One region of the Variovorax sp. 05L425 genome, then DNA from elsewhere that is predicted to be linked to it. Evidence: riboswitches for the same ligand, from Rfam matches in the RefSeq annotation. Region 1 holds a riboswitch; the other holds the start of a gene.
What was found. Region 1 has a riboswitch for glycine ahead of gcvT (glycine cleavage system aminomethyltransferase GcvT). Riboswitches for the same ligand answer to the same signal wherever they lie in the genome.

Region 1 (15,248 bases):
GCCGCGCAGGATGGTGACGCTGGCCAGCGCACCGACGATGGCGCACATCACGATCGCCACCAAGAGGCCCACGGTCGGATCGGGCATCACATATTTGGCGAAGAGCGCCGCCGTATAGGCCCCCAGGCCGAAGAAGCCCGCATGCCCCAGCGAGACGATGCCGGTGTAGCCGAGGATGAGATCGAGCGACATCGCGAACAACGCGACGATCGCGATCTCGTTGATCATGAGCGCGCGCGAGGGCAGCAAGAGCGGCAGCACGAACGCCACGGCCCAGACTGCGAACTCCCACGGACGCCAGCGCGCCTTGCGCAGCAGCGGTTGCTGGAAATCCATGTCAGCGCGCTCCCTTGCGCGTGAACAGGCCCTGCGGCCGCCACATCAGGATGAAGATCATCAACAGGTAAACCGTGAATGCGCCCATCTTCGGAATGAAGTACTTGCCTGCCACGTCGGCAATGCCGAGCAGCAGGGCGGCCAGGAGCGGCCCGGTAATCGATGAGGTGCCGCCGACGGACACCACGATGAGGAAGTAGATCATGTACTTCAGCGGAAAGGTCGGATCGAGCCCCAGGATCTCGGCGCCCAGCGCTCCTCCCAGGCCTGCAAGGCCGGAGCCGACCGCGAAGGTCAGCAGAAACACGACGTTGACATTGATGCCCATGCCGGCCGCCACGCGCGGATCGTCGACCGCTGCACGAAGCCGGCTGCCGAAGCGCGTCTTCGTCAAGATGAGCTGAAGCACCACCGTCAGCACCGCGCACACCGCGATGATGAAGATCCGGTAGTGGCCCATGCCCAGCAGCAATGCGCCGTCACCGATTTCGCTGCGGCCGCGCAGCCATTCGGGCAGGTGAATGTTCTGCTGCGAGGAGCCGACGAAGTAGTCGATTGCTGCAACCGCCATGAACGCAAGCCCGATCGAGAACATCACCTGGTCCAGGTGCGGCTTTCCATACATCGGCCGGTAGAGCGTGCGCTCGAGCAGCGCGCCCGCGGCGCCCACCACCACGAACGCCAGCGGCAGGCAAAGGAGGAAGGGAACGCCGAGCTGCTGCATGGCGAACACCGTGAGGTAGCCGCCGGCCATGGCGAAGGCGCCGTGCGCAAGGTTGATGAAGTTCATCAGCCCGAGCGTCACGGCCAGCCCGACCGCGAGCACGAACAGCAGCATGCCGTAGGCGATGCCGTCAAAGAGAATGGTTAGCAAGGCTCGCCCCCAGGTTGCCCGCACTTCGTGTCGGGCGCCCACCCCCTGCCGGGGGCAACACCAGCGGCCCGGCTAAGCCGGTTCCGCGGTGTTCCACGGCAGACGCTTGGTGGGATCTTTGCGTCAATGTCGGTCAATGGCTGGTGGTGAATCACTGCTTGGTCTTGCCGGGGTCTTTCACGCCCTTGATGACGTCGAACTCGACGTTGTAGAGCTGGCCGTCCTTCTTCTCGACCTTGCGCAAGTACACGTCCTGCACGATGTCGCGGGTCTGGGCGTCGATGAGCACCTGGCCGCGCGGGCTTTCGAAGACCTGGCCCTTCATTGCCGCGAGCAATGCCTCGCCGCCGCCCTGGCCCTTCGTGGTCTTGAGGGCGTCATAGATGACGTGCATGCCGTCGTAGCCGCCGACCGCCATGAAGTTCGGGCGCATGTTCTTGTTGGCCTTCTCGAAGGCTTCGACGAACTTCTTGTTCATCGCCGACGGATGGGCTGCCGAGTAGTGGTGCGAGGTGACGACGCCCAGCGCGCCGTCGCCCATGTCGTTGAGTTGATCGTCGTCCGTCACGTCGCCGGTGGCGATCAGCTTGATGCCGGCCTTGTCCATGCCGCGTTCGAGGAACTGCTTCATCACGGCCGAGCCCGCACCCGAGGGCACGAAGACGAACAGCGCGTCAGGCTTGGCGTCGCGCACCTTCTGCAGGAACGGCGCGAAGTCCGGGTTGCGCAGCGGCACGCGCAGCGAATCGAGCACCTTGCCGCCGTTGAGTTGGAAGCGCTCCTTGAAGTACTTTTCGGCGTCGTTGCCGGGGCCATAGTCGGAGACCAGTGTGACGACCGTCTTGATGCCGTTCTTGGGCGCCCAGTCGCCCATTGCCACCGACACCTGCGGCAGCGTGAAGCTCGAGCGCACGACGTACGGCGAAGCTTCGGTGATGCTCGACGTGGCGGCCGCCATCACGACCAGCGGCGTCTTCGACTGCGTGGCGATCGGTGCGACCGCCAGCGCGGACGGCGTGATGCCCATGCCGGCGAGCACGTCGACCTTGTCGTTGACCACCAATTCCTGCGCCAGGCGCTTGGTGACATCGGGCAGGCCGGTGTCGTCCTTGACGATCAACTCGACTTTCTTGCCCGCCACGGTGTCGCCGTTCTGCGCCATGTAGAGGCGCGCTGCCGCCTCGATCTGGCGACCGGTGGAAGCTTGCTGACCCGTCATCGGAAGGATCAGGCCGATCTTGAACGTGTTGTCCGCGGCGTAAGCCAACGGCATGGCCAGCGCGATGGCAGTCAGACTGGCAGCCTTGACGAGATGGCGACGAAGCATGGAGCTCTCCTTTTTCGGTAGGTGCTGAAATGGTGAAACGGGGGGTATTGTGACGAGATGCAAGCGCGCCGGGGCGTCGGCAAACACCTAGCTTGCCAATGAAGCGATGGATTTCTGCGCGATCAGAGAATACGGCGCGCGATCATCGCGCAATGACTTGAGAACGAGGCGAGGTATCCAGGATTCGTTGTGTTGACGGGCATGTTCAGTTTCGTCGGCGGATGAGATTCACGCCCGGCAGGGGATGGGCCTGCACGCCGTGCAGCGCTTCGCGGAGGTTGCGCTGCGCGATGCGGCTGTGCTCGCGCATCAGCGCCTCGGCGCGGGATCCCTCGCGATTCTCGATCGCGTCGAGCACTTGCCAATGCTGGTCCTGCGCAACGAGAAGTATGTCGCGCGCGGCGGGTGCGTTCGCCTGCACGACGACGAAGGCGGAAGGCGATGCGAAAGGCAAGTTGGTCACGCGTTCGGTTTGCAACGCAATCAACGGACTGGCCGAGAGTTCGGACAGCAGGCGATGGAATTCCTCGTTGAAGGCCACGTAACGTGAGAACGCCGCATCGTCCAGCGCGGGCTCGCGCAACAGTTCATCGATGCGTTTGAGGCAGGCGCGCGCCTCGCGCAACACCACCGGCGACACGCCGCGCTCCGCTGCAAGCCGGGCCGACAGGCCTTCGAGCGTGCCGCGCAGTTCGATCGCATCGGCCACGTCGCGCTCCGAAAAGGTCCGGACGGCATAACCGCCGTTGGGCAGCGCTTCCAGCAAGCCCTCTTGTTCGAGACGCATCAGCGCGCTGCGCACCGGCGTCCGCGACACGCCGAGCATTTCAGAGATCGCCACTTCGGCGATGCGTGCACCACCGGGCAATTCACCCGCCAGCACCATCTCGCGCAACCGCAACTGGGCCTTCACCGCCTGCGAGCCGCCGGCTTCGACCGGTTCGACGCTCAAGCCGGTTGCGACCGAAGCGGCATGGGTGCTTACTGGAAATGCGGGGGTGCTCACAGGATACGGACTGTATACATGAATACCAACAATTTCGGCCCTCTGCCCTGAATCGAGGGTAAACACTCATCTCCATGTATCCGCTCTCCCCCAGCCCTGTGCGGATACGATCGACCGTTCTATTCCAGATTTCGACGGAGCCAATCCCCATGTCACAGCATGCCCAACTGCCTGCCCGATACGACCACGTCGGCAGCTTCCTGCGACCCAAATACCTGCTCGAGGCGCGCGAGCAGAAAGCCAACGGCGAGATCACGCCCGAGCAGCTTCGCAAGGTCGAAGACAAGGCGATCACCGAGATCGTCAAGTTCCAGGAAGAAATCGGCCTCAAGAGCATCACGGACGGCGAGTTCCGCCGCACCTATTTCCACATCGACTTCCTCGAACAGCTCGGCGGCGTGAAGACCGACATCCCGGTCACCATCCGCAAGCCCGATGGCACCGAGGAATTGGCCCCGCCGGTGATGCGCGTCATCGACAAGGTGCGCCACGCCAAGAACATCCAGCTGGCGGACTTCCAGTACCTCAAGAGCCAGGTGTCGGCCGGCAACACGCCCAAGGTCACGATCCCCTCGCCCACGATGCTGCACTTCCGCGGCGGCCGCGCCGGTATCAGCAAGGAGGCCTACCCCGAACTCGACCCGACCTTCTACGACGATGTCGCGAAGGCCTACGGCGACGAGCTGCGCTCGCTGGCCGAAGCCGGTTGCACCTATGTCCAGATGGACGACACCAACCTCGCCTATCTCTGCGACGAGAGGATGCGCGAAGCCGCCCGCCAGCGCGGCGACGACCCGAACGAACTGCCGCACCGCTACGCCGCCTTCATCAACAAGGTGGTGGCGCAGAAGCCCGCCGGCATGACGCTGGCGATGCACCTGTGCCGCGGCAACTTCAAGAGCACGCACGCCGCGGCCGGCAATTACGAGCCGGTGGCCGAGGCACTGCTCAAGGAAATGGACCTCGACGCCTACTTCCTCGAGTACGACGACGCGCGTTCGGGCGACTTCCGTCCGCTGCGCTTCCTGCCCAAGGGCAAGACCGTCGTGCTCGGCCTGGTGACCACCAAGTTCGGCGAAATGGAAGACAAGGACGAACTCAAGAGCCGCATCGAGGCCGCCTCCAAGTACGTCTCGCTCGACCAGCTCGCCCTGTCGCCGCAATGCGGTTTCTCGAGCACGGTGCATGGCAACAACATCGCGGTGGAAGCCCAGCGCGCCAAGCTGCGCCTGGTCGTCGAGACTGCGCAAGAGGTCTGGGGCTCGACCTGAAGGCGTAACCGTGGTGAAGTAGCGTCATGTCCATGAAGCTCTTCACCGGTCCCCTCAGCATGTTCGGCGCCAAGGCGCAGATCGCGGCCCTTGAAAAGGGGCTCGCGTTCGAATGCATCATGGTGCCCTTCGATCGGGACGACAACTACGAGCCCAGGCACCCCGAGGTGCTTCGGGTCAATCCCAAGCGACAGGTGCCGGTGCTGATCGACGGCGAGGTCGAGCTGTTCGATTCGACGCAGATCTTCGAATACCTCGAAGACCTTGTTCCCGATCCTCCTCTATGGCCCGCCGGCGTCGCAGCGCGCGCCCGAGCACGGCAGATCGAGCTCAAGTCGGACGAAGTCTTCTTTCCTCAGGTGGTGAAGCTCTTCGGCCTGCAGAACGACATGCAGAGTCCCGCGGCCTTGGCGGCCTGTGCCGCTTGCGATCGCTTCGGCAAGGAACTGGACCTGGTGCTCGAAGGCCGCGACTACCTCGCCGGCCCTTATTCATACGCCGACATCGCCTTCTACATGGCGCACGTATTTGCCGACCGCAAGGGCGCAGGCATGAGCTCCTCCACACCACGGCTGGTGGCCTGGCGCGATCGCGTCGGCGCACGGCCGGCGGTGCGCGAAGTGGTCGGCGCCATGATGCGCTTCCTCGCATCGCAGGGGCGACCGGTCCCTGCATTCCTGCAGTCGCACCTCCGCACGTGAACCAGATCGACGACCTGCTCGACTGGCTGCCCTCGCCGTCGCAGCATTTGCTTGTCGTCACGTTTGCGCTGCTTGTCTATGTGCTGACCACGCGCGCCCGGCGCGAACAGCGGGCACCCTCGACGGCGATCGCGTGGGTCATGGGATTCGCGCTGATGCCGTACATCATCCTGCCGATGTACCTGCTGTTCGGCCAGCGCAAGCTGCGGCCGCCAGGGTCGCCGCGGCCGCCGCGCACGGGTCCGACGGGACATTGGGCTGCCGATCTGATCGAGAGCTTCGGCCTGGCGCCGCCCGGCCGCTGCGAGATTCACTTCCATTCCGACGGCGCGGCCGCACGCGAGGCGCTCTTCGCTGTGATCGAAGGCGCGCGGACGCGGCTCGATGTGGGCACGTTCATCATCGGCGACGACGCGCTGGGCCACGAGGTCATCAACAGGCTGTCGCGGCGTGCGGGCGAAGGCGTGGCGGTGCGCGTGCTGCTCGACGGCTTCGGCGCCCTTTCGCTGCCGCGCTCGCACTTCGACACGCTCCGCGAAGCGGGTGCCGAAGTTGCCGTGTTCCGCCCGATCTTCAGCCTGCGTCGTACCGGTCCGCGCAATCTGCGCAACCACCGCAAGGTCACGATTGCGGACGACGGCTGGCTCTGGTCGGGCGGCCGCAACCTCGCCGGCGAATACTTCACCGGCAACGACGAGCACCCGGTCGCATGGCGCGATCTGTCCTTCGATCTCCGGGGCAGCGTGGCCGCCGCGGCAGCGCGGCAGTTCGACCATGACTGGTCGTCGGTGCGCAAGCGCAAGGCGCGCGCTGCGGCCGCCGTGGACAAGCCGGCCGAGGGCAACCTCGCGCAGTTCCTGCCGAGCGGCCCCGACCAGACCGAGGACACGGCACATGCGCTGCTGGTTGACGCCTGCTTTCGCGCCGAACAACGCTTGCTGGCCATCACGCCTTACTTCGTGCCCGGCGACGGCCTGCGCGACGCGCTGCGTCTGGCCGCGCGGCGCGGTGTGCAGGTGACGATCGCGATTCCAGCGCATTCGAACCACCGCCTGGCCGACTTCGTCCGGGCACGCGCGATGCGCGACCTCGCGCGCGCGGGGGTGACATTCCGGATGCTGCCGTTCATGGCGCACGCCAAGGCGGTGGTCGTGGACGAGGATCTCGCGATGTGCGGTTCCATCAATCTCGACTTGCGCAGCCTGCTGATCAACCACGAGGCAGCCGTGGTGTTCTACGGCCATGACCAGGTCGACTGGCTCGCGCAGTGGATCGAAACGACAGCCTCCGCCGGCGAGAACTATCGCGCGCGCCGACCCGGCATCCTGCGTGACTTGGCCGAAGGCCTCCTCCTCACCATCGCCTTCCAGCTCTGATCGAACTCGCCGGCCGGCGTGCCGACGACGCCGCCTTGTCAGATACTCGCCTTCTCGATCTCGAACACTTCAGGAGAGATGCATGGGAAAGCTTGTCCAGTTCAACCGTCCGGACGGCGGCGCCGTTCAAGGGTATCTCGCGGAGGCCGACAAGACCTTCGGCTCGGTGGTGGTGATCCAGGAATGGTGGGGTTTGAACGACCAGATCCGGGGCGTGGCCGAACGCTTTGCCAGGGCCGGCTTCACGGCCCTGGTGCCCGACCTCTATCGCGGGAAATCCACCGTCGAGGCCGAGGAAGCCCATCACCTGATGGACGGCTTGAACTTCGCCGACGCGGCCTCGCAAGATGTGCGCGGCGCGGTGCAGTTCCTGAAGGCGCGCGGCGGCAAAGTGGGCGTCACCGGTTTCTGCATGGGCGGCGCGTTGACGGTGCTGGCCTCGACGATGGCACCTGAAGCCGACGCCATCGTCGTGTGGTACGGGTATCCGCCGCTGGAGTACGTCGATGCATCGAAGATCTCCGCACCGGTGATGGCGCACTGGGCCACGCAGGATGCGGCCTTTGCCATCGCGGGTGCCGACGCGCTCGAAGAGAAACTGCGTGGCGCGGGCGTGCGCTATGAAGGCCATCGCTACCAGGCGCAGCACGCCTTTGCCAATGAAGACGCCCAAGGCCCGGGGCGCATTCCGATCACGCAATACGACGCCGTGTGGGCACAGCGTGCGTGGGATCGCACCGTGCGATTCTTCGGGCGCGAACTCGCCTGAGGGCTCAGCCGCTTCAACGCTTTGCGGTCGCCTTGCTGGCCTTGCTGGCCTTGTTGGTGTAGCTCGCGTTGCCAAGCCCGGTGCCGATGGTCAGGACGGCCCAGCGCTTCACGTCCTGCATGAAGGGCAACTCGCTCAGCCCCTGGACGACCGCGTCGTTGTGCATCAGCGCGACGGTGGGGTCGCCGTCGATGAGCGGGAGCCTCTTGCACAGCTCGCTCGGCAGATGGAAGTTTTCGCTCTCCCAGTCGCCGGGGAGGTTCTGCGCACCGCGTGAAATCGATCCGTCCTTGCGAATCAGCCCGGGGCAACCGATGCCGACGAACGGCGCGAGTCGGATGCCTTTCTTCTTGCAATAGCGGATCTGCTTTTCAAGCATTTTCGCGAGCCGGTCGACCAGCGCCTTGCGGCTCGGGCCATCGTCGGCATGGCGCCATTTTTCGCGGTGGATCACTTTGGCGTGCGAGAGGTCGGGCGAACGTCTGATCCGCGTCTTGACGATGCCGCAGCGCACATTGGTGCCGCCGATGTCCAGCGCCAGGATGGCGTCGCGGCGCTTCAGCAGCGGCGGCGGCACGAGGTGCACCCAACCGAGCAGGCCGCCATCGTCTGTCGCATGGCTGATGCGCCCCAATTGCACCGACTGATTCATCTCCTGCAACATGGCCGCCGCCTGCAGGATCGCCCGCTCTCCGACGTCACTTTCGGGGAAGCCGCCGCCGATGACGACGCGCTCGACACCTTTCCATGACGGCTGGCGCATGAAACGATCGATCACCCAGGCCAGTTCTTCCGCGAATTCCTCGATGACCGCGTGGACCACGTCCGCCGCCTCGGACGCCTTTTCGCCGAGCGCCTGGTCGAGCATCTTCTTGCTCATCTCCGTGGAATGAAGACCGCCCAGCGGGTCGTTTCCCTTCTTTCGGCGACGACGGCGCCAGCGTTCCAGCAGTTCCCTGAAGGCGGTCTGGCTGGCCTGGTCGCCGATGAAGCCGTCCTTGTCGCGCAACTGGAGGCTGTAGCCCTCGACCACGACCGAAGGCAGTTCGCGTGCGCCGTGCACGTCGGGCAGAGGATGCGCGTCTTTTTCGACTTTCTCTTTTGCCATCGTGTTTCCCGGATGCGCCGTTCAGTCGGCCGTGGTCGCAAGTATCAGGCGTGCGGCTTCCTCCGGCGCATCCCAATGCGGATAGTGGCCGCATCGCTCGAACCAATGGATGTGCGCATCGGGGAAAAGCGCCTGCGCGCGAGCGGCCTGCCTCGGGAAGCAGATCCGGTCGAAGCGCCCCCAGCCGATCACGAGTTGCTTGTCCAGGCTCCCGGCCGCCACGCCTTCCTGCGGCGACCCTTGCACCAGGCTCTTCAGCATCATGCTGAACGACGATGCCGAGGCCCAGTTGCGCATTTCGTCCAGAACCATCGAAGGCGAAAGGCCGGCGGCCTGGGCCGATACCTGCCTCAGCAGGAGCACGCGCGACCATTCGTGCGTCGTGATCGCGGGCATCGCGAACTGCAGCGCGCGCGCCAGCCGCCACGAGAGGCAGACGGAGGCCCGGTAGGCGTGGCGCTCCCATCCTTCCCAGAAGCCCACAGGCCCCAACGAGACGACCGCCCCCAGCACGCCGCCGCGCCGCGCCAGTTCCAGAATCAATTGCGCCCCCTCCGAACTGCCGGCGGCATCGATGCCCACCAAGTCGTGTTCATGCAGAAACTGAGCGACCGCGTCGCACATCGTGCGAATGGAGACTTCGCCTTTCAGCTCCGGACTCTTGCCGAAACCCGGCAGATCGATCGCCACGACACTGCGCTGTGCGGCCAGCGGCGTCAGCACGGTCCGCCACGACCGCCAGGTGCCGCCAAGGCCATGGACCAGCAACAGGGGCTTGCCTTCACCGCGTCGAACATAGTTGATCCGCACTTGTTCATTCTGCGTTCATCCGCTGCAGTGCAGCATCGGCACGGCGCACCATCCTTTGTAGGAGAAGGAGCCTGTGCATCGGATGGTCCTCGCCGCCATGACGCCGATACACTGGGTCGATGCGTCCACTGCGCCGAATCTGGGTCACCACCCTGGCCTGCCTGGGCCTGCTGGGCCTTATGGGCCTTCTGGGCAACCCCACGCCGTCGCACGCGCAAGGCGGGGCCGACGGGCTTCGCATCGGCTCCAAGCGATTCACCGAGTCGTACATCCTGGCAGAGGTTCTCGCGCAGACTGCGGCGCCGCATACCGCCACCCCCCCGGTGGTCCGGCAGGGACTCGGCAACACGGCCATCGTCTACGAGGCCTTGAGTTCCGGCAGCATCGATCTCTATGCCGAATACACCGGTACCATCGCCCTGGAGATCCTCAAGAGCCCTCAGTCGATGACGCTCGAGGACATGAACGCGGCGCTCCGGCCGCTGGGCCTGGGCGCGGCGATTCCCTTCGGGTTCAACGACGGCTATGCGCTCGCCATGCGCGCGGCCGATGCGGACCGCCTCGGCGTGCGAAGCCTGAGCGACCTCGCCAGCCATCCTGAACTGAAGCTCGGACTGTCGAACGAATTCATCGGCCGCGCCGACGGCTGGCAAGGGTTGGCTGCTCGATACGGTTTCACACAGACGCCGACGGGGCTGGATCATGGGCTCGCCTACGACGCCATCGCGGCGAAGCAGATCGACGTCACCGACATCTACACCACCGACGCCAAGATCGATCATCTCGGCCTCCGTGTGCTCGAGGACGACCGCCAATATTTCCCTCGCTACGACGCGGTGGTGCTCTACCGGCTCGACGTGCCGACAAGATTGCCCAAGGCGTGGGCGGCATTGCAGAAACTCGAAGGCCGCGTCGACGAGCACGCCATGATCGCAATGAATGCGCGTGCCGAATTGCAGGGCGTGGCGTTCGACGCGATCGCGCGTGACTTCCTGGCGCAGAGCAAGATCGTCGCCCAGGCACCCGCCGCCAAGACAACCGGCTCCGCCCTCCCCAAGGAGGCCGCGGCACGGGGTTTCCTCGCCAAGCTGTTCGGCCCCGACCTTGTCCGCCTCGCGCGTCAGCATCTGCTGCTGGTGGCGGTCTCGGTCGGCGTCGCCATCCTGATCGCGGTGCCGTTAGGAGTCCTCGTTTTTCCGCACCTGAACGCGCGTGCGCTCGTCCTGGGGCTCACGGGCCTGCTGCAGACCATTCCCTCGCTCGCACTGCTGGCGATCCTGATCTCGGCCGTCGGCGCGATCGGCCTGGTGCCGGCGCTGATCGCGCTCACGCTCTATTCGCTCTTGCCGATCATGCGGAACACGGTCACCGGCCTGGCCGAAGTCCCGGTCGGGTTGCGGCAGGCAGGGACCGCACTGGGAATGACCGGCGGCCAGACCCTGCGGGTGGTGCTGCTGCCGCTGGCACTCCCCACGATCCTTGCCGGCGTGCGGACGGCGACGACCATCGCCATCGGCACCGCGACGATTGCGGCCTTCATCGGCGCGGGCGGTTTCGGCGAACGCATCGTGACCGGCCTGGCACTCAACGATCGCGAACTGCTGGTCGCCGGGGCCATACCCGCGGCGGTGCTGGCCCTGCTCAGCGAGGCATTCTTCGAGTGCATCGAATACCTGATGCGTCGCAAATACTGAAACTTGAAACTGAACGCATCGACAGGCTTCTTCCGGTGCAGCAACTTCACTGAATTCGCCGTTGGGCACGCCTTCGATCCCTTACACTCGCGCAGTCAGGAGAGAGCCCCGCCGCGTCGGGGCCGCCGAAGGCGCAGGTCCCATCGAAGCGCGGGCCCGAACGCTCAGGCAAAAGGACTGGCGAAGCGCCCGCATTCAGGGCGTTTCCTTGCTGGAGAGAGACGACCCGTCGCGACGACGGACTCGTCCACCGAAGGAGCAAGCCCCGATCGTGGGGTGAATCTCTCAGGTAAAGCGGACAGCAGGGGTGGCCCATGGCTTCGGTCATGGATCTGGACTGCCCCCTTTTGGAGAGAGCCTTGGCCTCCGAATCGACTGACGATCTTCTGAAGACCCCGCTTCACGCCCTGCATGTGGAACTCGGCGCGCGCATGGTGCCTTTCGCCGGCTACTCGATGCCCGTGCAATACCCGGCGGGCCTCATGGCCGAACACAAGCACACGCGCGAGGCTGCGGGGCTCTTCGATATTTCCCACATGGGCCAGTTGCGCCTGTCCGGCCCCGATGCCGCGGCCGCCTTCGAGACGCTGATGCCGGTGGATGTGATCGGCCTGGCGCCCGGCAAGCAGCGCTACGGGCTGCTGCTCAATGACGACGGCGGCATCCTCGACGACCTGATGTTCTTCAACGAGGGCAACGACTCGCTGTTCGTGATCGTCAACGGCGCCTGCAAGCAGGCCGACATCGCGCACATCACCGCGAAGATCGGGCACCGTTGCCAGGTCCTGCCGATGCCCGACCACGCGTTGCTCGCGCTTCAGGGACCGCAGGCTGCCGCGACGCTGGCGCGTCTGTCGCCCGGCGTCGAGCGCTTTGTCTTCATGACCGGCGGCGCCGTGCAGATCGGCGGCATTCCGGCTTTCGTGACCCGCAGCGGGTACACCGGCGAAGACGGCTTCGAGATCTCCGTCGGCGCCGCGGACGCCGAACGCCTTGCGCGGCTGCTGCTCGCGCAACCCGAGGTCAAGCCCATCGGCCTGGGAGCGCGCAATTCGTTGCGGCTCGAAGCCGGGCTTTGCCTCTACGGCAACGACATCGACGAGACGACCACGCCAGTCGAAGCCTCGCTCGTCTGGGCCATGCAGAAAGTGCGACGTTCCGGTGGTGCGCGCGAAGGCGGCTTCCCGGGCGCGGCCAAGGTGCTGGCGCAACTCACTGCCGCGGACGGCACGGCGGGCCATCTCGACCACGACACCCTCAAGCGCAAACGCGTGGGCCTCGTCGCGCTGGAGCGTGTTCCGGTGCGCGACGGCACGCTGCTCGAATCCTTCGAAGGCCTCGCCATCGGCCAGGTGACCAGCGGACTGCTCGGCCCCACAGTCGACCGGCCCGTCGCCATGGCCTACGTTGCGCTGGCCTATTCCGAGCCCGGCACGCGCATCCAGGCGATGGTGCGCGGCAAGCCGGTGTTGATGGAAGTCAGCACCATGCCTTTCGTCCCGGCGCGCTATTTCCGCGGCTGAGACCCGATCTTCAAGTCCTGCCGATTTCGTTCCGATTTCTTATCTCAAGGAGCTTTTGTTCATGACCACCAAGTACACCAAGGATCACGAGTGGGTTCGCCAGGAAGCGGACGCGACGCTCGTCACCGTCGGCATCACCGTCCACGCGCAGGACGCACTGGGTGACGTGGTCTTCGTCGATCTGCCTGAAGTGGGCAAGACTTTCGCCCAGGGCGAGGTCGCGGGTGTGGTCGAGTCGGTCAAGGCCGCCGCCGACGTCTTCATGCCGGTCTCCGGCGAAATCACCGAAGTCAACGAAGCGCTGCGCGCCGACCCCTCGCTCGCCAACAGCGCGCCGATGGACGCAGGCTGGTTCTTCAAGGTGCGCGTCAGCGAGGTGACGCAACTCGAAAGCCTGCTCGACGACACCACGTACGAAAAGTTCGCAGCCGAAAACTGAACTAACCCCGGTCCCCTGCCCTCCTGAGCCCTCCATCCATGTCGACACCCGTCCTGCCCCTCTTCCCTTCGCTCAGCGAGCTTGAGAACGCCGAGGAATTCATTGCGCGCCACATTGGCATCGAAGCTGCTGACGAATCGCGAATGCTGTCGGCGATCGGCTCGGCCACGCGGGCCGAACTGATCGACGGCATCGTGCCGCCGGCCATCCGGCGCACGCGGCCGATGCGCTTGCCTGCGCCGGTGACGGAGGCCGACGCGCTGGCCGAACTCAAGGCCATCGCCGCGAAGAACAAGGTGGCGAAGAGCTTCATCGGACAGGGCTACTACGGCACCCACACGCCAGGCGTGATCCTGCGCAACGTGCTGGAGAACCCCGCCTGGTACACCGCCTACACGCCCTACCAGGCCGAAATCTCGCAAGGTCGCATGGAGGCGCTGGTCAATTTCCAGACGATGGTTTGTGACCTGACAGGCATGGCCATCGCGAATGCGTCGATGCTCGACGAGGCCACCGCGGCGGCCGAGGCGATGACGCTCGCGCGCCGCAGCGTCAAGAGCAAGAGCAACGTGTTCCTGGTATCGGGCGACTGCCACCCGCAGACCATCGAGGTCATCAAGACGCGCGCGGCGCCGCTGGGCATCGAGGTACGGGTCAGCACGGTGTCGGAGACCCTGCCCCACCTGATGGCGAGCTGCGAATTCTTCGGCGTTCTGGCGCAATACCCCGCCACGACGGGTCACGTACACGACCTGCGACCGCTCGCCGGCCACGCGCACCAGTTCGACGCAGCCTTCTGCGTAGCGGCCGACCTGCTCGCGCTCACGTTGCTCGCGCCGCCCGGCGAATGGGATGCGGACATCGTCTGCGGCAGCACACAGCGCTTCGGCATGCCGATGGGCAACGGCGGCCCGCATGCCGCCTACCTGGCATGCCGCGACGAATTCAAGCGCTCGCTGCCCGGGCGCATCGTGGGCGTCAGCGTCGACACGCACGGCGAGCCCGCCTACCGCCTCGCGCTGCAGACACGCGAGCAGCACATCCGGCGCGAGAAGGCGACGTCCAACATCTGTACCGCGCAAGTGCTGCCCGCGGTGATCGCCAGCATGTACGCGGTCTACCACGGACCCGAGGGCATCCGTCGCATCGCGCAGCGCGTCGCGTCACTCACGTCGATCCTCGCGCAAGGTCTCGAACAGATGGGCCGCGAGTTGATCAACGCGACGGCGTTCGACACGCTCACCGTCAAGACCGGCGAAGACACCGCGAAGATCGTGGAACGCGCCGAGGCCGCCTGCATCAACCTGGGTCTGCGCGTGCAGAACCACCTGGGCATTTCGCTCGACGAAACCACGACGCGCGCCGACATCGAGACGCTCTGGGCGCTGTTCGTGCCCGCGGGCACGCCGATGCCGCGTTTCGACGAACTCGCCGGCCGGATCGCCTCGCGCATCCCCGAGGACTTGCGCCGCACCAGCGCATTCCTGACGCATCCGGTCTTCAACACGCACAAGAGCGAAACCGCGATGCTGCGCTACATCCGCAGCCTCGGCGACAAGGACCTCGCGCTCGATCGCAGCATGATCCCGCTCGGGAGCTGCACCATGAAGCTCAACGCGACGAGCGAGATGATCCCGATCACCTGGCCCGAATTCGCGAACATCCATCCCTTCGCGCCGGCTGAACAGCTCCAGGGCTATGCCCAACTCGACAAGCAGCTGCGCGCATGGCTGTGCGAAGCCACCGGCTACGCGGGCATCAGCCTGCAGCCCAACGCGGGCTCGCAGGGCGAGTACGCGGGCCTGCTTGCGATCAAGGCCTTTCATGAAGCCAGGGGCGAAGGCCATCGCGATGTGTGCCTGATTCCCTTCTCGGCGCACGGCACCAATCCGGCCAGTGCCCACATGGCCGGCATGAAGGTGGTGGTCACGGCCTGCGATGCCGAAGGCAATGTCGACATCGACGACCTCAAGCGCGCATGCGGTGCCCATGGCGACAAGCTGGCCGCGGTGAT
Region 2 (15,248 bases), on a different contig from region 1:
AGTGCCCGCCGCCACCCAAAGTGCAATCGCCGAGGCCAAGGGCCGCGGCGGTCGCATCGTCGCCGTCGGCACCACCACCGTCCGCACGCTCGAATCGTGGGCCAAGAGCGGCGAGGCCGCCGGCGACACGCGCATCTTCATCACCCCCGGCTTTGCCTTCGAGCATGTCGATCTGCTCGTTACCAACTTCCACCTGCCCAAGAGCACGCTCATGATGCTGGTCAGCGCCTTCGCGGGCTACGAACACGTCATGGCGCTGTATGCCCACGCCATCCGCGAGCGCTACCGCTTCTTCAGTTACGGCGATGCGATGCTCCTCGCCAGAAAGCACTGATCCATGCTGAACTTCGAACTCCTCGCCACCGACCCGTCAAGCCACGCGCGGCGCGGCACGCTCACGCTGAACCACGGTGCCGTGCAGACACCCATCTTCATGCCCGTGGGCACCTACGGCACCGTCAAGGGCGTGATGCCGCGCAGTCTCGAAGAGATGGGCGCGCAGATCATCCTCGGCAACACCTTTCATCTCTGGATGCGCCCTGGCCTCGACGTGATGGCCAGCTTCGGCGGCCTTCATCAGTTCGAGAAGTGGAACAAGCCCATCCTCACTGACTCCGGCGGCTTCCAGGTGTGGTCGCTGGGCGCCATGCGCAAGATCAGCGAGGAAGGCGTGAAGTTCGCCTCGCCGGTCAACGGCGACAAGCTGTTTCTCACACCCGAAGTCTCGATGCAGATCCAGACCATCCTCAACAGCGACATCGTCATGCAGTTCGACGAATGCACGCCCTATGAGACACAAGGCCACATGACGACGGAAGCCGAGGCGCGCAAGTCCATGGAGCTCAGCCTGCGCTGGGCCCATCGCTGCCAGACCGAATTCGCGCGACTCGAAAACCCGAATGCGCTCTTCGGCATCGTCCAGGGCGGCATGTTCGAGAACCTGCGCGAAGAATCGCTCGCGAAGTTGGTGGACATGAATTTCCCGGGCTATGCGATCGGTGGCGTGAGCGTGGGCGAGCCCAAGGACGAAATGCTGCGCATCATGGCGCACACGCCGCACAAATTGCCGGCCGACAAGCCGCGCTACCTGATGGGCGTCGGCACGCCGGAGGATCTGGTCGAAGGCGTGGCACAGGGTGTCGACATGTTCGACTGCGTGATGCCGACGCGCAACGCCCGCAATGGCACGCTGTTCTCGCGCTACGGCGACCTCAAGATGCGCAATGCGCGCCACAAGAGCGATCCGCACCCGATCGACGCAAGCTGCACGTGTCATGCGTGCGCCGGCACGTCGGGCGTGCCGTGGAACGAGGGCGGCCGCGACGGCTTCAGCCGCGCCTACCTGCATCACCTCGACCGGTGCGGAGAGATGCTCGGGCCGATGCTCACGACCATCCACAACCTGCACTACTACCTGAGCCTGATGCGCGAGATTCGCGAGGCGCTGGACGCGGGCCGCTTCACCGAGTTCCGCGCGCAATTCAAGGCCGACCGCGCACGCGGCATCTAGGCGGATCGAAGGGCCCAGTTCCCCGACAAGGTCTCGCCCGGCGCGAGGACCGCGCCGCCGAGTTCGCTCGATCCGTAACGGCCCGACAGGTTGATCGCATCGGTGCACTGGCTCACCGGCTCGGCGCAGAAGTGATCTGCTCCGCGCGGGCAGTACAGCACGAAGAAATCGAACGTTGAATCGGCCGACATCTCCAGTGCACGTGCTTCATTCGGCCAATCGATGCGAGCCGTGCGCGACCAGCCGGTGAAGTTGTTGTCTAGGTCCAGCGTCGACAGCAGCACGCCTTCGCGCAGCCGATCCACCTCCGGCGTCGGCTCGAGCGCCACCGGCATCACCTCCGCATCGCCGCGCCACATGGCTGCGGTCGTTGTCTGCAAACGCGTGCCAGCGCGATGGGGGTAGTAGGGGTGATGGCCGATCCCGGCCGGCATGGGGGCCGTGTCGCGGTTGGTCAGCGTGACAGTGCAGCGCAGCCCGGAGGGATCGAGCTCGAACGATTGCGAAGCCTCGAAGCGCCAAGGCCACTGCGTGTCAGCTTCGACGGCGAGCTCGAGTCTGGCTTGGGTCGGCGAAGACTGAGCGACCTTCCAGGGCCGCATCCATCCGATGCCGTGCAGTGTGTGCTTGCCCGAAGGTCCGGCGGGGTGCCCCGTTGCGATCGCGATGTCGCGGCCTCCGAAGTGCGCGCGACCGTCCCTGATGCGGTTGCACCAGGGCAGGAGCGGAAAGCTCGCCATCGCGAAAGGATCTCGTCGCGCCAAGGCGTCGTCGGTCGCCGGTCGAAGCCAATGGAAGCGCGCGTCGGCCTGTTCGTCATAGAGCGCCCCGATGGCACCACCCAGTTCCGGCACCAGCACCAGCCGTACGGAGCCCGCGGAAAGCTGCACCAAGCTCGTCTTGTTCTCTTTCATGCGATTCGCACCATGGATCGTCGTGACCGCGGCATTCTCGTTCACACGGGTGGCAAAGCTGAACCGCCGAGGGTCAAAATGCCTTCATGACCGAATCGACCTCCCCTTCCCCGTCGGCGCGCTATCCATCGCTGGTCGGCCGCACGGTCTTCATCTCCGGCGGCGCGAGCGGCATCGGGGAAGCGCTGGTGCGCGCCTTCCACGGGCAAGGCGCTCGCGTCGCCTTCTGCGATCTCGACGTGGCGGCAGGCCGAGCACTGGCGAGCCAGCTGGGCACGGAAAACGAAGCGCTCTTTCTCGAATGCGACGTGACGGATGTGACCGCACTGCATGCCACGATCGCCGCGGCGCGGGCGCGCTTCGGGCCGATCAAGGTGCTCGTCAACAACGCCGCCAACGACCGCCGCCACGAGATGGCCGACGTCACCAGCGACGACTTCGATCGGCTGGTCGCCGTCAACTTCAAGCACCAGTTCTTTGCCGCGCAGGCGGTGGCAGACGACATGCGCGCGCTTGGCGGCGGCTCGATCATCAACTTCGGATCGATCAGCTGGATGATCAAGGGCCGCGGCTATCCGGTCTACCAGGCCTGCAAATCCGCGGCGCGCGGACTGACCCGATCGCTGGCGCGCGACCTCGGCAAGCAGAACATCCGCGTCAACTCGATCGTTCCGGGCTGGGTGATGACCGAGCGGCAATTGCGCCTTTGGGTCAAGCCCGAATCCGGTGCCGAGATCGACGCCGCGCAGTGCCTCCCCGGTCGCTTGATGGCCGAGGACATCGCCAGCATGGCGCTCTTCCTCGCGGCGGACGATTCGAAGATGTGTACTGCGCAGGATTACGTCGTCGACGCCGGCTGGACCTGAGGGCGCAGATCGCGCAGCGCGTCGGCCGCCATCGCGCCGGCGCCACAGGCGTGGCAGAACCTCGAGAAGGCGCTCTTGCGCGCCTTGCATACGTGGCAGTGATCGAACAGCCCGATGCCGCAGTGCGGGCAGAAGTCGATCTCGGTGTTCTTCAAGTCCACGGGCCGCTCGCATCCCGGGCACACGCTCTTGGCGAGCCGGGCCAGCGCGGTGTCGTAGCTCAGCTCGTTGCGACGCACTGTGTCGGGCTGCGCCTCGGCGAGCTTCTGGCGCGCCAGGTACCTATTCAACGCCACGATCGCATACCGCCCGACGAGCACCGTCACCACGATGCCCACTGCATAGCGCACATACCCACCGTAGCTCGGCAAGTACGGCACGAGTTCGACGAAGAACGCGAACAGCGCAAAGAAGATGAAGCCCCAGACAAATGGCCACCAGGTGCTCTTGCGCTTCTTCGCGAACAGCCAGCCCGCGATCACGAGCAGCGGCAGGGTGAGTGCCAGGCGATAGCTGAACACGCGCAGCTCGACGCGACGGTTTTCCGCATCCAGCCGGGTGCGCGCCTGGTCCTCCAACTCGGCGAGCCGCTGTTGGGCGCGCTGGCGCGACTGTCGGGCGTCGAGCGCAACCTGCCGTTGCGCACCCACAGCCCGTTCCGCTTCATCCTCCTTGAGCTTCAGCGCATCCAGCGCCTTGGTGCGGGAAATAAGTTCAGTGTCCTGGTCGGGTTGCGCGGTGGCGTGCCGCGTTGCGACCCAGTTCGAGAAGGTCTCGCGCGCTGCGCGACTCGCCTGCCGTGCGGTAAGGAGCTTGAGGTCCGCCTGCTCCCGTTCGCGTGCCGCATCCTGCTCCACGCGCTCGGCTTCGCGGACGGTGTTGCGCAGCGGGTCGGCCGCGGCGTGGTCGATGAAGTCGTCGAGGTCGAGCCTGTGCTCGACGCGCGGCAGATCTCCGACGATCGTGCTGCCCAGTCCGATGAGAAAGCTGGCGAACACCAGCGCCACCACCCAAAGGCCGCGGCGAAACCACTTTTCGGACAGGCGCAGGGACTTGCTCATCGAGTTCCTTCTGGATTGGGGATTCAGGTTCCGGACGTCGCGATTCTGGTCTAAAGCTTCAGCACCACGGGCGCGGCACCGAGTCCGGTGCGGGGCATCCAGGCGAAGACCGAATCCACAGTTACCGTCTCGATGCGATCGGAAAAGCGCTTCTCGTTGGGATGGTCGTCGAAGGCGACGTTGGCCGATCCGACGCGACCGCCGAGGCGCGTGAGCGGCCCAAGCCGGAGCGTCGTCGGCTCGTATCCCTTGAAGTGCAGCCAGGCCTGCGCCTGCTCGCGGCTTGCGATGGCGGCTGGCTCCATGGCGCCAGCGAGCGTCTCGATGGCCCACTGGTTCGACTGCTGGTACTTCAAGCCCCACGCATAGCTCACGACGCTGTAGGGCGCGGTGTGCAAGCGGATGATGCGCGCTGGAGACTCGTTGAGCGCCGCCAGCAGTTGCGCCTGCACGCTCGGCGTCGGCACGATCCAGGCCGCCTCGTAGCGCCACAGATCATCGAGAAAGAACTCGCCCAAACCTTGCCGGTACACGGCGGCGACCGCGGTACCGCACAGGTTGAGCTTGTGGACCACGCGCCAGGTTCCAGCGTTCGTCTTGTAGGCCAAACCGAGGTGCGAATAGCGCAGACCGTACTTGCTCAAGTCCTGTCCGGCCCGCGCCAGGAAAACGACCTTTGCCCCGCTCGCGTCGAGCTGCTGCACCGTTCGTTCGGCGAGTTGCATGCCCTTCATGACCGCCGCCGCAGTGGGCTTCGCCGGCTCGCACGATCGACCGGCATGGGCGTTCAACGGGAACAGGAACGTCCCGGCCAGCGCGACGACAACCGCCGTCAGGATCAGCTGCACCACTGCTTTCAGGATGCGCCGAGTGACCGAAACGCGGGCCTGGTATTCGCGCTCATACGGCCCGAAATTGGTGGGGGTCCGCCTCATGACAACTTCTCGTTGTAAAGCAGCGCGCGGCCGAGCGCGTTGGGCACGAAAGCCAGCACCTCACCCGCCGCCGAGAGCACGACACCGCTGCCGATCACGCTGACGGTGATGGTGCTTCCGATCGCGACCGCGGAGCCATTGGCGGCGCGGCCCAGCACTTTCACGGTGGCTCTCGCACCGTCCGATGCGCGCTCCAGGAGGTAGACGGTGCCGTCGACCGACGCCTCGACCGCAACCACCGTCAGCGTTGCGCCGGCCACCGACAGCGCAGCCGGTACCGCCACTGCGGCACTCGCCGCGGCCCCGGCGACCGAGGCGGTGCCCACGACCGAGGCGACCGGCAACATCGACAAGGCGGCAGACGCTTCGCTCTGCGCATGCGCCGATAAAGGGATGGCCACGTTGGCGAAGGCCGCACCGAGCGCAAAGAGCATCGTGATGAAGTACTGCTTCATGATGGGTCTCCTGGACATGTGGAGGACAGGTTGGCGGCTCATTCGGCCGCCGCAATCTCGGAGCGGGCCTCGCGACGGCCCCGGATGCGCGCATCGGCAAGGTCGGCCTCGTGACGATCGCGCAGCGTCTTGGCGAGCGTGAAGGCGGAACTGATCAGGAACAGCCAGCTCACGCCGAGAAACGCCTTGTAGGTTTCGCTGACCTCCATCCGCAGGAGGCCCCAGCCGGTCAGCCCCATCGCAGTGAAGAAGCCGCCCCAGACGACCAGCTTCCACATCGGCGTTTCGCCGGCGGCCCGCACGCCGCCGCGCTGGTTGTCGCGCAACGACTTGGCCAGCACGAAGGCGGCCGAGAGGCAGAACACGTAACCCATCACCATGAATGCGCGATCGAGCGCTTGCCCGGGCAGCCAGCCCAGGCCGGTCGCACAAAGGAAGACGGCGAGCCCGAACGACACCCAGACCTGGAGCTGCCAGGCACGCGTATCGCGTTGGATGGAAACATTCGAAGAGGTGGTCTGCATGGAAGCCTCGTGGCGAAGTGAAAGTGCGCGGATGATGGTTCGCACCTGAACCTCGCGGAACAAGTTAACGAACCAGTGGCGACTTCCAGCGCTTCCGGTATCGCTACTCGATACTGGCCTGCGGCTTTGACCGGCGCGCGAGCAGATCGTCGCGCGTGTAGATCCGGTCGGTTCGGGCGAGGCGCATCGCAATCACCTCGAGCACGTCCTGCGCGGGTGCCGGTGTGCCGGGATGCAGGAACGCCAGCGGCGTGACCAGGCTGAGCACCACGAGCGTCCAGCTCAACCGCGGGTGCGGCAGTCGGTGCTGCCACAAGAGAAAAGCGCCGCTGACCGCCATGCCGAGCGCGAAGCCGGCCGCCACTTCCGATTTGGAATGCGCGTACAGCGCCAGCCGCGACGCTCCGATGAACACGGCAAACACCAACCCGAACGACGCAGCGGCGACTCTGACACGATGCGCCTGCTGCGAGGCGGCCAGCCAGCATGCGACCGGCCACACGCTGGCCGAGAGCGCCGTGTGCCCGCTGAAGCCGGTGAAGTTGATCTTGGCAATGCCGATGCCCCAGCCCAGGAACGCGATCTTGGACAAAGCGATCACGCAGCACCCGAAGCCGAACAGAAGCGCCCAGCGCCAGGCCGACGGCCGGGTTGTATCACGGACGCCGAGCCATACCGCAATCCACAGTGCCACAGGCAGCAGAAAGCCACTGTCACCGAACCAGGTGACAGTGGCCCAGAACCAATGGGGGAAGGGCAGCGGCATCAGGCGGGCATCATGCGCTCAGGAGTCCGCTCACGCGCCGCTGCAAGACTTCGGGTTGGACATCGGCCTGGCGCATCGCGTCGCCCACGTTGAGCCCCACGCGGCTGAATGCGCCGCGCCGGAACGGCCGAACCATGGCGACGTTTTCCCCGTCCCGCACTTCGACGCGGCTGAAATACGACCCCCAGAGATTGGTCAGCGCCATGGGAATCACGGGCACGTCGATACCTTCGGCATGCGCGGCCTCCAGGATCTTCATCACGCCGCCCTTGAAGGGCTGCAGCTTGCCGTCGCGGGTGATCGCGCCTTCGGGAAAGATGGCGAGCAGATCGCCCTCGCGCAGCACCTGCACCGCCTGTGCGAATGCGTCCTCGTAGGCGACGGGGTCTTCCTTCTGCGGCGCAATGGGAATGGCCTTGGCCAGCCGGAACAGCCAGCCCAGCACGGGTACGCGGAAGATGCGGTGATCCATGATGAAGCGGATCGGACGCGGGCTCGCCGCCATGAGCAGCACCGCATCGATGAAGCTCACATGATTGCAGACCAGCACCGCCGCACCCTGGGCAGGAATGTGTTCATCGCCCTTGACGTCGAAGCGGTAGACGAAGCGCGAAAGCACCCAGGCCACGAAGCGCAGCAGGTACTCGGGCATCAGCATGAAGATGTAGAACGCGACGATCGCGTTGGCGATGCCGGTGAAGAGGAAGATCTGCGGGATCGTGAAGCCCGCCTTCAGCAGTGCGCCCGCGATGATTGAGCTGGCGATCATGAACAGCGCATTGAGGATGTTGTTGGCCGCAATGATCCGCGCCCGGTGCGTGGGCTGGCTGCGCAACTGGATCAGCGCATACATCGGCACGCTGTAGAGCCCCGCGAACAGCGACAGAAGCCCGAGGTCGGCCATCACGCGCCAGTGCGCCCTCTCGCGCAGGAAGCCGCCCAGCCCTAGATCGCCAAGCGCAGGCAGCGCGCGCGACGCGAAGTACAGGTCGATCGCGAACACGCTCATGCCGATCGCGCCCAACGGAACCAGGCCGATCTCCACCTGGCGACGACTCAGCGTCTCGCACAGGAGCGACCCGATGCCGATGCCGACGGAAAAGACCACCAGCAGCAGCGAGGCCACTTGCTCGTCACCGTGCAGCACCTCCTTGGCGAAGCTCGGAAACTGGCTCAGGAAGATGGCGCCGAAGAACCACATCCACGAAATACCCAGCAGCGAACGGAAAACCACGATGTTGCCGTGCGCAAGCTTGAGATTGCGCCAGGTCTCGCTCACAGGATTCCAGTTGATCCGAAGCCCCGGATCGGTGGCAGGCGCGCGCGGAATCGCCTGCGCCACCCCACGCCCGGCCAGCGCAAGCAGCACGCAGGCCAGGGCCACCGAGGTGTGGCCGATATGCGGTACAGCGACCAGGAGGCCGCCGGCGACCTGGCCGAGCAGGATGGCGACGAAGGTGCCCATCTCGACCATGCCGTTGCCGCCCGTGAGCTCGCGCGCGTCCAGCACCTGCGGCAGATAAGCGAACTTGACCGGCCCGAACAAGGTGGAATGCAGTCCCATCAGGAAGACGCAGCCAAGCAGCACCGCGGCGTCCGCCCGCATGAAACCCCATGCCGCGATCAGCATGATCGCGATCTCGAGGTTCTTGACGAAGCGGATCATCTTCGTCTTGTCATATTTGTCCGTGAGCTGCCCGGCCGTGGCCGAGAAGAGCAGGAACGGCAGGATGAACAGCGCCCCGATCGCGAGCCCCGCCATGGCCGGCGGCATCCAGCTGAGCTGCAGCTGGTAGGTCACCATGACCGTGAAGGCGAACTTGAAGAGGTTGTCGTTTGCCGCGCCGGCGAACTGCGTCCAGAAGAACGGCGCAAAGCGCCGCTGGCCCAGAAGCGCGAACTGGTTGGCGTGCGCATGCGTATCAGGCATGGGGGAGGATGATGCGTTGGCAGTTGTGGTCATTCGCAAAGCCTGGCTGGCGGGTTCCTCAAGCCGTCACTGCGGCTGCGCCCGGATTGTGCCGCAGGGTCTGACGACCCATTGCCTGGAGCCCGTGCAACACCGGCAGCGCCGCCAATGCAGCGGTCAAATGCTTGAGACTATGACCCGATATCAGGTCCTGCGTGACGTCATAGATGGCCTGATCCGACACCTCGAACAACTTGGCCATGGCGTAGAAGAAGATCACCCAGCCCAACTTCAGCCCGATGGCGCCGTTCAACGGCTTTGCCAGCGAGAGGATCACGATCAGCGCCATGCCACCGAACTGCACCAGCGCCCAGGGCAGCGCATTCCCGGTCCTGTGGCAGACGGCCGCCGCCAGCAGGCCGCCGACCATCGTGAACCATGCGGCCGGCCATCCGGCGCGTGCGCTGACTCGCTCGCAGACCACCAGGCCGACCAGGCCCGAAAAAGCCACCGCCATGCCTGCACGGTCGGCTGCCAGGCGCATGCCATCGGACTGCAGGTGATAGAAGGCGGACCCGGCAGCGGTCAGGATCAGGCCGGCAAAGAACACCCAGGCGCAATCGAGCGCATTCACGGGAAGGTGAGCGCCCGCTTGGGGCAGCGGTGAGGCGTCGAGCGCGTCTTCGTGCGCGCGATCGAGCCAATGCAGCCAGCGCAGGCCCCAGATGCCGATCGCGACGAAGGGCAGGTTGCTCAACACATCCATCGCATTTGGCAGGCCGTGCCAGGCATGGCGATCGGCGAACGGCGCCCCGGCGAGGCCAGAGGCCGGAAGGACCGGCCCGGCGATTGCGGCCAAAAGGAGCAGCGCGAACAGCGAAACGAGGCAACGTTCACGGTTGGAGAAGGACGACAGTGGCATGACGGACTCCGATGAATAGCTCGATGGGCGCAATCTAGGTTGCCGACCCCCTCCCTGGCATCGAGAATCGATACGGAGCACTTTTTCACCACCCCCGGTATCAGCCGGCAATACCACCACCTCATGAGCACCACTGTCGATCTGGTCGTCGCCCTCAAGAACGAACTCAAGAACGCCCACATGACTTACGCGGATCTCGCCAAGTCGCTGGACATGGCCGAATCCAGCGTGAAGCGGATGCTCGCCAAGGGCGACATGCCGCTGACGCGGGTCGACGCGATCTGCCGGGCGCTCAAGATCGATTTCGCGGAACTCGCCCGCCGCGTGGCGGACGCCCAGCCCTTGCTCAAGGAACTGACGCTCGAGCAAGAAAAAGCTGTCGTCAGGGACAAGAAGTTGTTGCTGCTCGCCATCTGCGTGCTGAGCCAATGGACGCTGGAGCAGATCGTCGCCGCCTACCGCATCACCGAGGCCGAATGCATCGGCTACCTGGCGCAACTCGACCGCATCGGCATCATCGAGTTGCGTCCGCTGAACCGCTACCGCCTGAAGCTCGCCAAGACCTTCCGATGGCGCCCGCACGGCCCGGTGATGGATTTCTTTCGCGAGAACGTCGTGCTCGACTACTACCGCGGCGGCTTCGACGGCCCGGCCGAAGGCCTCCTGTTGGTGCATGGATCGATCAGCAAATCGCTGGCGCCTGCCTTCCTGGACCGCCTGCAGCGCGTTGCACAGGACTTCGCCCAGCAGCACCAGACCGACCAGAAGCTGTCGCCCAAGGAGCGGGAGGGCTACACCCTGCTCCTGGGCATGCGCAACTGGGAGTTCGAATTGTTCACGCGTCTGCGCAGGGCCTGAAACACACAGAAACCGGTTTCCTCTATAAAATTCGCCCCGCAGAAAAGCGGACGCATTCGTCGTCCCACCGTTGGCGCAAACTCCCATGAACGCTCAGGTGAACCGCAACAGCGGTTCGGTGACTGCCTCACATTGATCAATCGCCGACTGGAGAGACGCCACGCGACGTGGTGCACCGACGGAGCAAATCCGCTGCATGGCGCAGCGAATGAAACTCTCAGGTAAAGGAGACAGAGGGAGCGGCAGTCTGAACCCCGGGTCTCGGCGCTTTGCACAGTAAGCACCAACACCCGCCGTTCATGCCATCCCAAAAGGATTCGGACATGCGCGTGGTTGTGCTCGGCGCCGGTTTGCTCGGTGTAACGACGGCCTATTACCTTCAGCAACTCGGTCACGAGGTGATCGTGGTGGACCGCCACGCGACCCCCGCCGCCAAGGCCCGGGGCCGGGCCGAACCCAGCGAATCTGCGATTGCGCTGCAACGCTCCGAAGCGTATTCGGCCTATGCGCGACGAACAGAAGGCGGCTGGTCCCGCCTGCGCGCAAAGGTGCGTCATCGCATCGCCAAGCTGCTCGACCGAGCCATTGGCGAACCGGCGAAACGCGACCCGCTTGAGCACATGGTGCGTCTCGCCGCCTACAGCCGCGAGAGCGCACGTGCGCTGCGTGACGAGGCCGGCATGTCGCAACGGCCGCGCTCGAACGGGCTCATGAACTTCTTCACCGACGCCCAAGCCTTCCATGGGCGCATGGCCCGCGCACCCCACTGGTCCGAACTCGGCTGCGAGGAACGTCTGCTCTCCGCCGAAGAGGCCACGGGCCTGGAGCCTGCATTGCATGCCGTCGGCAGCAAGCTCGCCGGAGCGACTTTCTCGCTCGAGGACCCGGCACGCGATCCCGCCCAGTTCGCGGCAAGCATCGTCTTTCTTTGCCGCGCGGCCGGTGTGCGCTTCATGATGAAGCACACCGTGGTCTCGCTGAAGACGCGTGACGGCCGCATCAGTCATGTCGACCTGCTGGATGCACAAGGACAACCCACCACCGTGCGCGCGCAGTCCTATGTTCTCGCCCTGGGCGCATCGAGCGTTCCGCATGCGGAAGACCTTGGCATCGACATGCCGCTGAATTTCGTTCGCGAGTACATCGCCACGATGCCGGTCAGGGACGCCGCGCACGCACCGCACATCGCGCTGCACGACCGACAGGGCAAGCTTCGAATCGCACGCGTCGAGAACGCCAACGGTGTCTATCTCCGGGTTTCTTCCACCGTGCGCGTGAGCCATGACGAGCAGAGCGAGCCAGACTCGGACCGCTTCGAAGCGATCCTCAGGCGCATCGAGGCGCTGTTTCCCGGCATGACTGACACCGCGCAGGCTTCGTTCGAAACCGCCATGCACGCGGTGAGCCGCAATCGGCTGCCAATGGTCGGCAAGACGCGAGTCCCCAACCTGTTCCTCAATACCGCCCCGGGCACGGCGACATGGACGCACGCCTGCGGCGCGAGCAAATCGATCGCCCGTATCGTCAGTGGCTTGCGGCCCGAACTCGACTTCGCCTTCAGAGGGCTGTAGCCAGCCGGGCGCGGCGCCCCTACAATCGCCGCACTGCAGGAGAGCGGGCCGCTTGGCGGCCCCACCGAAGGCGCAAACTCCCATAAACGCTCAGGTCGGCTCGCACAAACGAGCCTGTACTGCACCAACTGTCAGAGCCGTCTGGAGAGCCATCACACCACGTGATGCACCGAAGGAGCAAACCTGTTGCGGGCGCAACGGGTGAATCTCTCAGGTACCGAGGACAGGGGGAGCGGCAACTTGGACGCACGGTCCGGTTGCTTTTCTTTTTCACAGCATCCGTTTCCGTTCGAGCCAAGCGCTGCAACCTTCGAGGGTTCTTGAAATGCGCGTGATCGTTCTTGGCGCCGGCTTGCTCGGCGTGACTTCGGCTTACTTCCTCCAGCAACTCGGCCATGAAGTGACCGTGATCGACCGGCAGGCCACACCTGCTGCCGAAACCAGCTTCGCCAACGGCGGCCAGATATCGGTGAGCCATGCCGAGCCCTGGGCCAATCCGAGCGCGCCGCTGAAGGTGCTGCAATGGCTCGGCAAGGAGGACGCTCCCCTGCTCTTCCGCCTCCGCGCCGACATGCGGCAGTGGCTCTGGGGACTGCAGTTCCTGCGCGAATGCACGCCGGCGCGCACCCGCCACAACATCGAGCAGATCGTTCGCCTGGGCACCTACAGCCGCGAAACGCTGCAGCAACTGCGCCGCGACACCGGTATCGCCTACGACCAGCGGACCCAGGGCATCCTGCACTTCTATACGACGCAGAAGGAATTCGACGCCGCTCTGGCGCCAGCCGAACAGATGCGCGCATTGGGCTGCGATCGCCGCGTCATCTCGGCAGATGAAGCAGTGAAACTTGAGCCCGCGCTGGCGCACGTCCGCCCGCAACTGGCCGGCGCCACCTACACCGCCGAAGACGAATCGGGCGATGCGAACCACTTCGCGCGCGAACTCGCGGCGCTGGCCAAGGCCGCAGGTGTTCGCTTCCTGATGAGCCACACCGTGACCGCTCTTCGTGAGGCCGGCGGAACGATCGACCATGTGGAAGCGACCGATAGCGAGGGCCGGTTCCAGCGCATCCGGGGCGATGCCTTCGTGCTGGCCATGGGCTCCCTGAGCCCGCTGCTTGCCGCGCCGCTGGGCATCCGCCTGCCGATCTACCCGGCCAAAGGCTATTCGGTCACGATGCCGGTCGTGGACGCGCCCAAGGCCTACCAGGTGTCGTTGACCGATGACGAATTCAAGCTCGTCTTCTCGCGCTACACCTCCGAAACCGGCGATCGGATGCGCATTGCAGGCACGGCGGAGTTCAACGGCTACGACCGCGACCTGAACCGCGTGCGCTGCGAAGCCATCGTGCGACGGGTCGAACAATTGTTTCCGGGTGCCGCCGACGCCACGCAAGCTCAGTTCTGGACCGGGCTGCGCCCAGCGACGCCGAGCAACGTGCCCCTGATCGGCGCGACGAAACTGCCGAACCTGTTCCTCAACACCGGCCACGGCACGCTGGGCTGGACCCATGCCTGCGGCTCGGGCAAGTCGATCGCACGCATCGTCAGCGGTCTCGCGCCCGAGGTGGATTTCAGCTTCACCGGCGCGCGCGCAGAAACGAAGCCTCAGTCGTCGCTGGTGAAGACCGTCAAGACGCCGGTGTAGCCATACAGGTGGTGCCGCGCAATCTCGCCGGCGGCGAAGAAGCCGACCAGCGGCACATCGCCCAGCGCGTGTCGCACGATCTGCAACTCGGCGCCCGGCGCGCCGAAGTGCGGGCCGCCGCGGCCTGAGCAACTCACGTAGACGGCACCGGCGATGCGGCGGGCCGGATGCGGCGCCGCTTCGGCCTCGCCGGCCGCCACTGCGCGCGCGGTGGCCAAGGTTTGCTCCTCGGGCTCCAGTTCCTCCCGGATTTCGGCGCACACACGCATGAGGTCGGAGCGCGCGGCCTGCGCGTTGCGCCGGCAGAAGCTCAAGCGCATGCCGACTTCGGCCACGTCGGCAATCGCCACGCCGCGACGCGTCGGGTCGAGGCCAATGATGTGCCGCACCCGGACATCGGCACCCAGGTCGCGCGTACGACGGACGCCGTCGCTGCCGGCCTCGGCCAGCCCCACCAGCGTGGCACGCACCGCGTCCACCGCATGCTCGGGCGCGTCGAGGGATACGTTCAGATCGTCCAGCAGCACATCGAGTGCAGGCTCGCCATCGAGCGTCAGCAGCAGGTTGCCATCGACCTCGGTGATTTCACGCTCCTCCGACACGGGTTGGCAGCCCTGCGTGACGCGCGACACCAGACGCACGCCTTCGCCGAACACCACGCCCGACAAGCCCCCCGAGAAAACGCCGCCCACGGCGCCATGTCCCGGGATGTTGCCGTTGCCGCCGACCGCGAACTGCAAGGAGCCGGCGCGCCCGGACGAGAGACCGCCGAACAGGTAGCCGGTGTCGGTGCGATCGGCCATCTCGGCGATCAGTTCGCCGAGTTCCGGCGTGCGCGGGTCCGCATGCACGAGCGCCGTGTTCGCCGCGAAGCCGCTCATCTCCGAATTGGCCAGAGGCGCCACGCCGGAGAACACGCGGTATTGATCGCTCGGCAATTCGCAGAGCATCAGGCTGAGTGCCGGCTCGTCGAAATACTCGGCGTTGTTGGCCGCCACGCCGACGCCCACGGTGCCGGACCAGTCGGTGATCTCGGGCAGTTCGGCGCTCAGATGGTCGAGGATTTCCTGCGCGTCGGCAGAGTAGTGGTCGGTGATGTAGAGCAGGCCCAGCGTGGGCGTGTGTGCGTAGTCGGGCAACGCCATTTGCGCCCGCAGTTGAGCGAGCACGAGTCCGGCAGCCATGCGCCATTGCGGATGGGTGGCGTGGCCGGAAGGAAAGAGCTTCATGCGCTCGGCTTTCTGTGCGGGAAGGGGACGACGGTTGTCAGTGTCAGCGCGCCCGCTTGCGCGCCGAAGTCGACGACTTG

Region 2: another riboswitch for glycine. It lies ahead of AC1DN9_RS07955 (D-amino acid dehydrogenase); the one in region 1 lies ahead of gcvT (glycine cleavage system aminomethyltransferase GcvT).

Annotation. Positions count from the first base shown of each region.
Region 1 is NZ_JBFTNY010000002.1:226,834-242,081, forward strand. Features, by position in the region: gene AC1DN9_RS03270 (branched-chain amino acid ABC transporter permease) at 1-336, opposite strand, end outside; gene AC1DN9_RS03275 (branched-chain amino acid ABC transporter permease) at 338-1,210, opposite strand; gene AC1DN9_RS03280 (ABC transporter substrate-binding protein) at 1,362-2,537, opposite strand; gene AC1DN9_RS03285 (GntR family transcriptional regulator) at 2,743-3,489, opposite strand; gene AC1DN9_RS03290 (5-methyltetrahydropteroyltriglutamate--homocysteine S-methyltransferase) at 3,693-4,814, shown strand; gene AC1DN9_RS03295 (glutathione S-transferase family protein) at 4,847-5,515, shown strand; gene AC1DN9_RS03300 (phospholipase D-like domain-containing protein) at 5,512-6,891, shown strand; gene AC1DN9_RS03305 (dienelactone hydrolase family protein) at 6,974-7,660, shown strand; gene AC1DN9_RS03310 (ROK family protein) at 7,674-8,768, opposite strand; gene AC1DN9_RS03315 (alpha/beta fold hydrolase) at 8,790-9,578, opposite strand; gene AC1DN9_RS03320 (ABC transporter permease/substrate-binding protein) at 9,758-11,272, shown strand; glycine riboswitch at 11,359-11,458, shown strand; glycine riboswitch at 11,474-11,584, shown strand; gene gcvT (glycine cleavage system aminomethyltransferase GcvT) at 11,632-12,795, shown strand; gene gcvH (glycine cleavage system protein GcvH) at 12,857-13,234, shown strand; gene gcvP (aminomethyl-transferring glycine dehydrogenase) at 13,273-15,248, shown strand, end outside.
Region 2 is NZ_JBFTNY010000005.1:103,811-119,058, forward strand. Features, by position in the region: gene queA (tRNA preQ1(34) S-adenosylmethionine ribosyltransferase-isomerase QueA) at 1-334, shown strand, start outside; gene tgt (tRNA guanosine(34) transglycosylase Tgt) at 338-1,510, shown strand; gene AC1DN9_RS07900 (aldose 1-epimerase) at 1,507-2,424, opposite strand; gene AC1DN9_RS07905 (SDR family NAD(P)-dependent oxidoreductase) at 2,511-3,290, shown strand; gene AC1DN9_RS07910 (serine endopeptidase) at 3,263-4,351, opposite strand; gene AC1DN9_RS07915 (DUF2145 domain-containing protein) at 4,402-5,190, opposite strand; gene AC1DN9_RS07920 (hypothetical protein) at 5,283-5,741, opposite strand; gene AC1DN9_RS07925 (YiaA/YiaB family inner membrane protein) at 5,780-6,265, opposite strand; gene AC1DN9_RS07930 (phosphatase PAP2 family protein) at 6,369-7,031, opposite strand; gene AC1DN9_RS07935 (MFS transporter) at 7,042-8,994, opposite strand; gene AC1DN9_RS07940 (hypothetical protein) at 9,020-9,862, opposite strand; gene AC1DN9_RS07945 (helix-turn-helix domain-containing protein) at 9,986-10,720, shown strand; glycine riboswitch at 10,858-10,964, shown strand; gene AC1DN9_RS07950 (FAD-dependent oxidoreductase) at 11,020-12,291, shown strand; glycine riboswitch at 12,318-12,418, shown strand; glycine riboswitch at 12,423-12,528, shown strand; gene AC1DN9_RS07955 (D-amino acid dehydrogenase) at 12,617-13,939, shown strand; gene AC1DN9_RS07960 (FIST signal transduction protein) at 13,900-15,168, opposite strand; gene AC1DN9_RS07965 (PhaM family polyhydroxyalkanoate granule multifunctional regulatory protein) at 15,212-15,248, opposite strand, start outside.